DNA from 3 places in the Klebsiella quasivariicola genome. Region 3 is predicted to be linked to each of the others. Evidence: predicted binding sites of a transcription regulator. Region 3 holds the regulator's gene; each other region holds the start of a gene.

Evidence for each region. The regulator CRP, encoded in region 3, controls carbon source genes, mostly activating them, when cyclic AMP is high. The targets are predictions, from matches to a motif close to ATGTGANNNNNNTCACAT.
Region 1: a site for CRP is predicted at 1,605-1,622, ahead of B8P98_RS25925 (YjcB family protein). Genes of this name have one in related genera too.
Region 2: a site for CRP is predicted at 1,492-1,509, ahead of epd (erythrose-4-phosphate dehydrogenase). Genes of this name have one in related genera too.

Annotation. Positions count from the first base shown of each region.
Region 1 is NZ_CP022823.1:5,149,443-5,152,725, forward strand. It holds gene B8P98_RS25920 (EAL domain-containing protein) at 1-1,240, opposite strand, end outside; gene B8P98_RS25925 (YjcB family protein) at 1,747-2,025, shown strand; gene B8P98_RS25930 (ABC transporter permease) at 2,072-2,929, opposite strand; gene B8P98_RS25935 (ABC transporter permease) at 2,926-3,283, opposite strand, start outside.
Region 2 is NZ_CP022823.1:786,767-790,049, forward strand. It holds gene tkt (transketolase) at 1-1,319, shown strand, start outside; gene epd (erythrose-4-phosphate dehydrogenase) at 1,704-2,732, shown strand; gene pgk (phosphoglycerate kinase) at 2,772-3,283, shown strand, end outside.
Region 3 is NZ_CP022823.1:406,537-409,819, reverse strand. It holds gene B8P98_RS01945 (phosphoribulokinase) at 1-751, shown strand, start outside; gene B8P98_RS01940 (OsmC family protein) at 807-1,211, opposite strand; gene crp (cAMP-activated global transcriptional regulator CRP) at 1,518-2,150, shown strand; gene B8P98_RS01925 (YccS/YhfK family putative transporter) at 2,202-3,283, shown strand, end outside.

The DNA.
Region 1 (3,283 bases), 800 kb from region 3:
CGCGGAACGCCTGGATCACCGGCGTGGTTTTCGCCACGTCGATAAACCCGCGCTCGGTCACTTCGATTTTGATCTGCCCAATGCACACCGCATAGCTTTGCGCTTTCTCACTAATCTGTGAAATGAGCCGCGCCGAATGGAAATCTGAAGCAGAGAGATTGATCGCCACGTACAGCTGCGGATGGCTGGCCAGAAACTCCCCCATTTCATAAAACAGTTCGTCCACCACATAGTCCGTGATCTGGGCGATCATGCCTTCATTTTCCGCCAGCGGGATAAACTCCGCCGGATTCATCACCGGGCCGTCAAACCCCGGCCAGCGCAGCAGCGCTTCCGCGCCGACGCAGCGGTTATTTTTAATATCGATAATCGGCTGGTAGTGCAGGCGCAACTGGCGGCAGCTCAGGGCCCGCTGCAGCATATTGCGCGGCGAATGATATTGCCGACGGGTACGCGACCACACCAACACCAGCAAAATACTGCAAATGATCCCCAGCGGCAGCGTCAGGCTGACCTGGTTACAGAAGTTGTGGTAGTAGCTGGCCCGCGAGGTAGACATGATGACCGCGATCGGCCGGATAGCGGAGCGGGCAATCGTGTAAACCCGACCATGTTGATGAAAAAATGTATCGCCTTCGCGAATTAGCCTCTGGAGTTCCGCGGGCTCAACATTATTACTCAGCGAGAAAAAGAGGTTAGTTTTAGTATCGAAAACGCCATAGGCCAAATCGCGATCGCTGGCGATCACTGAGCTATACGAGTAGGGGTTGACCACCACCACATAGGGCCCCTTCTGCATATAGTTCATGGCAAAGCCCGGGTAAAACGGCGTATCCCGATAGTAATAAATCGCCACGTCCGGCTTTTTGGTGTAATTCGCTGCCGGCATCCGCCAGCCGGTCTCTGGATGAACGGACGTCGAGCAGATAAAGCGCTGGCCATTGGCGTAGATCAGATCTTCCACATACAGCAGACCGCGCACGATATGCAGTAAATAACGCTGGTGATCCGCTGAACACAGTTCACCACGATACTCGCTGGCTTTTGCCCGTGCCTGATCCGCTTCCCGGATGACCATTTCCGTTTTTTGCAGCGCCAGTTGCGAAAATGAGTGTAATTGATCAATGGTTTCGGCTTTCGCCCGGATCTGGGCAAACCACAGTGCCAGCACCACCGGCAATAAAATAACCAACCCCATTCCGACGAGTCTTAGCGCCTTATGCGGCGCACTGTCACCCATTTACGCTTACATCCATGCGATATGCCTTAATTAAGGTAGCCCGAACACGTTAGCAATCGCGACTGCGATAGACATCAGCAGATATCTGCCAGCCCTTCAGGGCGTCAGCTTTTCAGCTGGTGGTGTTGAATAATACTTATTTATCAGGTATTCGAAAGATATTCTCGTCAGATTAAGAATAGACGCGCATCTGACTCGGTTTCTCCGTGTAATAAACAGGAACTGGTAATAAAACCCGCAGAATAATAATCATTAGCAAGAGAAGAAAATAAGGATCCGGACTTTACGGAACGATATCCACACAAATAACAGGCTTATTAAGCGCAGCGAAAGCTCATTTTTTGGCTGGTGAATAAAGCGACAAGTGTGATATAGTTCACACAAGTTGATGAAACAGAAATGACGTTTCATCACTCTCTCGTTTGCCAGTTGAGACCAGAGCGCTATGCCATCGTCAGTCGCGCCAGGTCATCTATGGCTCCCCGACTTTCTTTGAGGATAGGTAAATGGCCATTACTACCAGTGTTGTTTTATTGCGCTGGCCCCTGGTGAGCGCAGTACTGATGTTTCTCGCCAGCTCACTGAATATTCAGCTTCGCAAAAGCGATTATGCCGGTCTGGCGGTGATCTGTAGCTGCCTCGGCCTGGCCGCCGCCTGCTGGTTCGCCACCGGTTTGCTGGGCATCACCCTGCTCGATATTGCCAAAATCTGGGGCAATATCAAAGATGTGATGATTGAAGTCATGAGTCAGACGCCGCCAGAATGGCCAATGATGATGACCTGAGCGTAAAAAGCTTCCCACCGGGAAGCTTTTTCGTTTTTTATACGCCCTACTTCCCCAGTTTTGCCATCATCTCCGGACGCATAAATTTATGGATCACCGCCATAAAGAGCAGCGACGGCACCAGCAAAATCAGCGCGGTAATCGACGATACCTGATAGTTACCCGACATGCTGGCGTTATAGAGCAGTAGCGGCAGCGTAGTGATATCCGGCGCGCCGACGAAAAAGGTGCCGGTAAACTCATCCAGCGACTCCAGAAAAACAAAGATGCTGGCGGCAACGATCCCCGGCGCCGCCTGCGGCAGCACAATGTGCCAGAAGGTATACACCGGCCCGGCGCCAAGGTTACGCGATGCCCGCGCCAACAGCGGGTCGATAGACGAAAAGGCTGCTACACAAATCCACACCGAGTACATCAGGCCGTGCACGCTATGCACCAAAACCACCCCCGCGATACTGCCGTTCAATCCCCACTGATAAAACAAACGGGCAATGTTCATGTATACCGTCAGATTGGGAAAGGCCTGCGGGATGAGAAACAACAGCATAAACAGCACCCGTAGCGGCATTTTCCGCCGGGAAAGCGCATAGCCGGCAGGTACGGAAATCAGCAAACAGACCCCCACCGATAGCAGAGCGATCAGCACGCTGGTTAACAGCGAGCTGGAGACATCGCTGTACGGATTGAAGACCTGATACCAGTACTTCAGACCCCACTGGCTGGGCAGAGAATGGGGAAAATACCAGCTTTCCGCTACGGTCCAGATCAACAGGTTCAGCAGCGGACCAAACATCGCCAGCAGCATAAACAACAGCAGCAGGGTCTGCAGCACCGGGCTGGCGCGCACTTTACGGCGTCCTTTCACCCACCATGTCGGGGAGAAGGCGAGGCTCAGCGCTTTCATGATTCACCGCCTTTTTGCTGCAGGCTGTGGCGCAGGTAAAACCACGACAGCGCACCGCAGATCGCCAGCGACACCACGCCAAGCGCATTCGCCACCGCGTAATCACCGTAGGAATTAACGCGAAACGCCATATCCACGGTTAGCATCGTCGGGGTGCCTACGCCGATCATCAACGGTACCGATAGCACCGACATCATGGTCACCGTCGACAGCACCAGCGCCACGCCGATGGTCGGCAGAACCTGCGGCAGCATGATATCGAACAGGATCCGCGGCCGGGAGGCGCCAAGATTCCGTGCGGCGAGGATCTGCGACGACTCCAGCGCCGCCATCGCCCCGCAGATCAGCAGCGTG
Region 2 (3,283 bases), 380 kb from region 3:
AACGCGCGGTAGAAGAAGCGCGTGCGGTCACCGATAAACCGTCCCTGCTGATGTGCAAAACCATCATCGGCTTCGGTTCGCCGAACAAAGCAGGCACCCATGATTCCCACGGTGCGCCGCTGGGCGACGCGGAAATCGCGCTGACCCGCGAAGCGCTGGGCTGGAAATACGCGCCGTTTGAAATCCCGTCTGAGATCTATGCCCAGTGGGATGCGAAAGAGGCAGGCCAGGCGAAAGAAGCCGCATGGAACGAGAAGTTTGCGGCTTACGCCAAAGCCTTCCCGCAGGAAGCGGCCGAATTCACCCGTCGTATGAAAGGTGAGATGCCGTCTGACTTCGACGCCAAAGCTAACGAGTTCATCGCGAAGCTGCAGGCCAACCCGGCGAAAATCGCCAGCCGTAAAGCCTCTCAGAACGCCATCGAAGCCTTCGGCCCGCTGCTGCCGGAATTCCTCGGCGGTTCTGCCGACCTGGCGCCGTCCAACCTGACCCTGTGGTCTGGCTCTAAGCCGATCAACGAAGACACCGCGGGTAACTACATTCATTACGGCGTACGCGAGTTCGGTATGACCGCTATCGCCAACGGTATCGCGCTGCACGGCGGTTTCCTGCCGTACACCTCCACCTTCCTGATGTTCGTCGAGTATGCGCGTAACGCGGTACGTATGGCGGCGCTGATGAAACAGCGTCAGGTGATGGTCTACACCCACGACTCCATCGGTCTGGGCGAAGACGGCCCGACTCACCAGCCGGTAGAGCAGGTGGCTTCCCTGCGTGTGACCCCGAACATGTCCACCTGGCGTCCGTGTGACCAGGTGGAATCCGCGATTGCGTGGAAATATGGCGTGGAGCGTCAGGACGGCCCGACCGCGCTGATTCTCTCCCGTCAGAACCTGGCGCAGCAGGAGCGTACCGCAGAGCAGCTGGCAAACGCGGCCCGCGGCGGGTATGTGCTGAAAGATTGCGCCGGCCAGCCGGAACTGATCTTCATCGCCACCGGTTCTGAAGTTGAGCTGGCAGTGGCCGCGTGGGACAAACTGACTGCCGAAGGCGTGAAGGCGCGCGTGGTTTCCATGCCGTCTACCGACGCATTCGACAAGCAGGATGCGGCCTACCGTGAATCCGTACTGCCGAAAGCCGTTTCTGCGCGCGTTGCTGTGGAAGCCGGTATTGCGGACTACTGGTTCAAATACGTTGGCCTGAATGGCGCCATCGTTGGCATGACCACCTTCGGTGAGTCTGCGCCGGCTGAGCAGCTGTTCGAGGAGTTCGGCTTCACCGTCGACAACGTGGTCGCTAAAGCGAAAGCGCTGCTGTAATTGCTGGTACGGTGCGGGCTGATGCCCTCACCCCAACCCTCTCCCACAGGAGAGGGGCAAACACCAAAAACGGTAACCCCTGGGTTACCGTTTTTCTGTTACCTCGCACCCGGCTTTTTTGTATCGGCTATTCCTGAATCATGTAATGTACTTGTAAATTATTCCAGCGAAAATGTGATGTGAGTCATATAGCTGGTTTATTGCACTGGACAAACATTCCTTTTATTCCTCGTTTCGCTTATTCTAGCTGAAGCGTTTCAGTCGTTTAAATGTTCGACAATTAATCAATCAGTCGCAGTTTGCAGCTGGTAAGGTTCCCCTCAGAGCGTTGCTGGATTACTCTGTCAGCCACCTCTATAACAGGGACAGCCTTGCAGGAGATCTATGACCATTCGCATCGCGATTAATGGCTTCGGTCGCATTGGACGCAACGTGGTTCGTGCTCTATATGAATCCGGGCGTCGTGCGGAAATCACCGTGGTGGCAATCAATGAACTGGCGGATGCTGCGGGCATCGCGCATTTGTTGAAATATGACACCAGCCATGGCCGTTTCGCCTGGGATGTCCGTCAGGAGCGCGAGCAGCTGTTTGTTGGTGATGATGCCATCCGTCTGCTGCATGAGCCGACCATTGCGGCGCTGCCCTGGCGCGAGCTGGCGGTAGACGTAGTGCTTGACTGCACCGGCGTTTACGGGAGCCGTGAGCACGGTGAAGCGCACCTGCAGGCGGGGGCGAAGAAAGTGCTCTTTTCCCACCCCGGCGGTAACGACCTCGACGCGACGGTGGTCTATGGCGTCAATCAGGATGAACTCCGCGCCGAGCACCGCATTGTCTCCAACGCCTCCTGCACCACCAACTGCATTATTCCGATCATTAAACTGTTAGATGATGCCTATGGCATCGAGTCCGGCACCGTCACCACCATTCACTCGGCGATGCATGACCAGCAGGTGATTGACGCCTACCATCCGGATCTACGGCGTACCCGCGCGGCCAGCCAGTCGATCATTCCGGTGGATACCAAACTGGCGGCAGGGATAACGCGTATTTTCCCGCAGTTTAACGACCGTTTTGAAGCGATTGCCGTGCGGGTACCGACGATAAACGTGACGGCAATTGACCTGAGCGTGACGGTAAAAAAACCGGTAAAAGCATGTGAAGTCAACCAGTTGCTGCAAAAAGCAGCACAAGGTGCATTTCATGGTATAGTTGACTATACGGAATTACCGTTGGTCTCGACAGATTTTAACCACGATCCGCACAGTGCCATCGTCGATGGCACGCAAACCCGGGTCAGTGGCGCGCATCTGATCAAAACGCTGGTCTGGTGCGATAACGAATGGGGCTTTGCTAACCGAATGCTCGACACGACGTTAGCGATGGCGGCTATTGGTTTCAGGTTCGACGCATAAACGTCGACAAAACTTTATGAATCAACGAGAGGATTCACCATGTCTGTAATTAAGATGACCGATCTGGATCTGGCTGGTAAACGCGTTTTTATCCGTGCGGATCTGAACGTACCAGTTAAAGACGGGAAAGTAACCAGCGACGCACGTATCCGTGCCTCTCTGCCGACCATTGAACTGGCGCTGAAGCAGGGCGCGAAAGTCATGGTTACTTCTCACCTGGGTCGTCCGACCGAAGGCGAGTACAACGAAGAATTCTCTCTGCTGCCGGTTGTTAATTACCTGAAAGACAAACTGTCCAACCCGGTACGTCTGGTTAAAGACTACCTGGACGGCGTGGAAGTGGCTGCCGGCGAGCTGGTGGTTCTGGAAAACGTTCGCTTCAACAAAGGCGAGAAAAAAGACGACGAAGCGCTGTCCAAAAAATACGCCGCGCTGTGCGACGTGTTCGTCATGGACGCTTTCGGTACTGCACACCGTGCGCAGGCTTCCACCCACGGCATCGGCAAATTTGCTGACGTAGCGTGCGCAGGCCCGCTGCTGGCCGCTGAACT
Region 3 (3,283 bases):
AGGCGACAGCTTTCATCGCTACACCCGCCCGGAAATGGACATGGCGATCCGCAAGGCGCGGGATCAGGGCAAACATATCAGCTACTTTGGCCCCGAGGCGAACGACTTCGGCCTGCTGGAGCAGACCTTTGTCGACTATGGCCGCCACGGAAAAGGCCAGTCGCGGAAATACCTGCACACCTATGACGAAGCCGTACCGTGGAATCAGGTGCCGGGGACCTTCACTCCCTGGCAGCCGCTGCCAGAGCCGACGGATGTGCTGTTCTATGAGGGGCTGCACGGCGGGGTTGTCACACCGCAACATGATGTGGCCAGCCAGGTCGACCTGCTGGTCGGCGTGGTGCCTATCGTTAACCTCGAGTGGATCCAAAAGCTAATTCGCGACACCAGCGAGCGCGGCCACTCCCGCGAGGCGGTGATGGACTCGGTCGTCCGCTCGATGGAAGACTACATCAACTTCATTACGCCGCAATTTTCCCGTACCCATATCAACTTTCAGCGCGTGCCGACGGTGGATACCTCCAACCCGTTTGCCGCCAAAGCGATCCCCTCGCTGGACGAGAGCTTTGTGGTGATCCATTTCCGCAATCTGCAGAATATCGACTTCCCGTGGCTGCTGGCGATGCTGCAGGGGTCGTTTATCTCGCACATGAACACCCTGGTGGTGCCGGGCGGTAAAATGGGGCTGGCGATGGAGCTTATCATGACGCCGCTGGTCGAGCGCCTGATGGAAGGTCGTAAGATCGGCTAACCGAAAAAACCCCGGTCAGGCCGGGGTTGAGATTTGATACAACAGCAGGCAAAGACTATGCCTCGATCACTTCATAGGAGTGGGTGATCTTCACCGCTTTTTCCAGCATCAGCGCCACCGAGCAGTATTTCTCTGCCGACAGATCCACTGCCCGGGAGACGGCGGCATCTTTCAGCGCCTTACCGGTCACGATAAAGTGCAGATTAATATGCGTGAACAGACGCGGCGCCTCTTCGCGGCGCTCAGAGGTCAGCTTCACTTCGCAGTTGGTCACGTCGTGGCGACCTTTTTGCAATATGGAGACCACATCGATCGCGCTGCAACCGCCCGCCGCCATTAGCACCATCTCCATCGGGCTGGGAGCCTTATCCCCGGAGTTGCCATCCATCAGAATCTGGTGTCCCGATGCGGACTCCCCGATAAAGGTTAACCCTTCTACCCATTTCACACGCGCTTGCATAAAATTTAACTCCAGTATCGCAATATTCCTGTCAGATTACGCGCACATAACAATTCTCGCAACGGAAGGCGACCTGCGTCATGCTGAAGCGAGACACCAGGAGACATGCGGCGAAAGCTATGCTAAAACAGTCTGGATGCTACAGTATTACATTGATGTACTGCATGTATGCAGAGGAGTTCACATTACGGGCTGTCGAAAAATCATCAGCCAGCTTCCCAGGTATAGGGAAACAATACGATTGCATGCCCGGACGCCGTGTAGTGTCGGCGCCCGGAGATAGCTTATAACAGAGGATAACCGCGCATGGTGCTTGGCAAACCGCAAACAGACCCTACCCTTGAATGGTTCTTGTCTCATTGCCACATTCATAAGTACCCATCAAAAAGCACGCTGATCCACCAGGGTGAGAAAGCAGAAACGCTGTACTACATCGTTAAAGGCTCCGTGGCTGTACTCATCAAGGATGAAGAAGGTAAAGAGATGATCCTCTCCTACCTCAACCAGGGCGATTTCATCGGTGAATTAGGCCTGTTTGAAGAGGGTCAGGAGCGTAGCGCCTGGGTACGGGCGAAAACCGCATGTGAAGTGGCCGAAATCTCTTATAAGAAATTCCGTCAGCTGATCCAGGTTAACCCGGACATTCTGATGCGTCTCTCTTCGCAAATGGCTCGCCGTCTGCAGGTCACGTCTGAGAAAGTGGGCAACCTCGCCTTCCTCGACGTGACGGGCCGTATCGCCCAGACGCTGCTGAACCTGGCGAAGCAACCGGATGCCATGACCCACCCGGACGGTATGCAAATTAAAATTACCCGTCAGGAAATTGGTCAGATCGTCGGCTGCTCTCGTGAAACGGTTGGCCGTATTTTGAAAATGCTGGAAGATCAGAACCTGATTTCCGCCCACGGTAAAACCATCGTCGTCTACGGCACCCGTTAAGTTGCTAAGCGGCGTATTGCTCCTGCAGTACGCCGTTTTTGTTTTTCCCTCATGTGGCGCAGGCTGATTTACCACCCGGAAGTCAACTATGCACTGCGGCAAACGCTGGTGCTGTGTCTGCCTGTGGCCATCGGTCTTCTGCTCGGCCATCTCCAGCAGGGACTGCTGTTTTCCTTAGTCCCCGCCTGCTGCAATATTGCCGGTCTTGATACCCCGCATAAGCGCTTTTTCAAACGCCTGATTATCGGCGGCTGCCTGTTTGCCGGATGCAGCCTGGTGGTACAGTTGCTGCTCGCCCAGGCGATTCCCCTGCCGCTTATCCTTAGCGGTCTGGCGCTTTTGCTTGGCGTCACTGCGGAAATCAGTTCGCTGCATGCGCGTCTGCTGCCCGCATCGCTGATCGCCGCCATCTTTACCCTGAGCCTGGCGGGCAATATGCCCATCTGGGAGCCGCTGCTAATCTACGCCTTCGGTACGCTGTGGTACGGCGTGTTTAACTGGTTCTGGTTTTGGCTGTGGCGCGAACAGCCGCTGCGGGAGTCGCTCAGCCTGCTTTACCGGGAGCTGGCCGACTATTGTGAAGCCAAATACAGTCTGTTGACCCAGCATACCGATCCGACGACCTCCCTGCCGCCGCTGCTCACCCGTCAGCAGAAGGTGGTCGATTTGATCACCCAGTGCTATCAGCAGATGCATATGTTGGCCGCCAACCAGCGTAACGACCACAAGCGCCTGCTGCGGGCGTTCCAGATGGGGCTGGATCTGCAGGAGCATATTTCGGTTAGCCTGCATCAGCCGGAAGAGGTGCAAAAGCTGGTGGAACGCAGCCATGCCGAAGCGGTGATCCGCTGGAATGCGCAAACCGTCGCCGCCCGCCTGCGGGTGCTGGCGGATGACATGCTCTATCATCGCTTCCCGCAGCGCTTTCAAATGGATAAACAGATCGAGGCTCTGGAAAAGATCGCCAGGCAACATCCGGATAACCCGGTCGGCCACTTCTGCGCCTGGCACTTCAGCCGCATCGCCCGGGTGCTGCATACCCAGCGCCCCCTGTATGCCCGGGATCTGATGGCCGACAAAGAGCGTCGTTTACCGCTGTTTCCCGCGCTAAAGAACTATCTGTCGCTGAAATC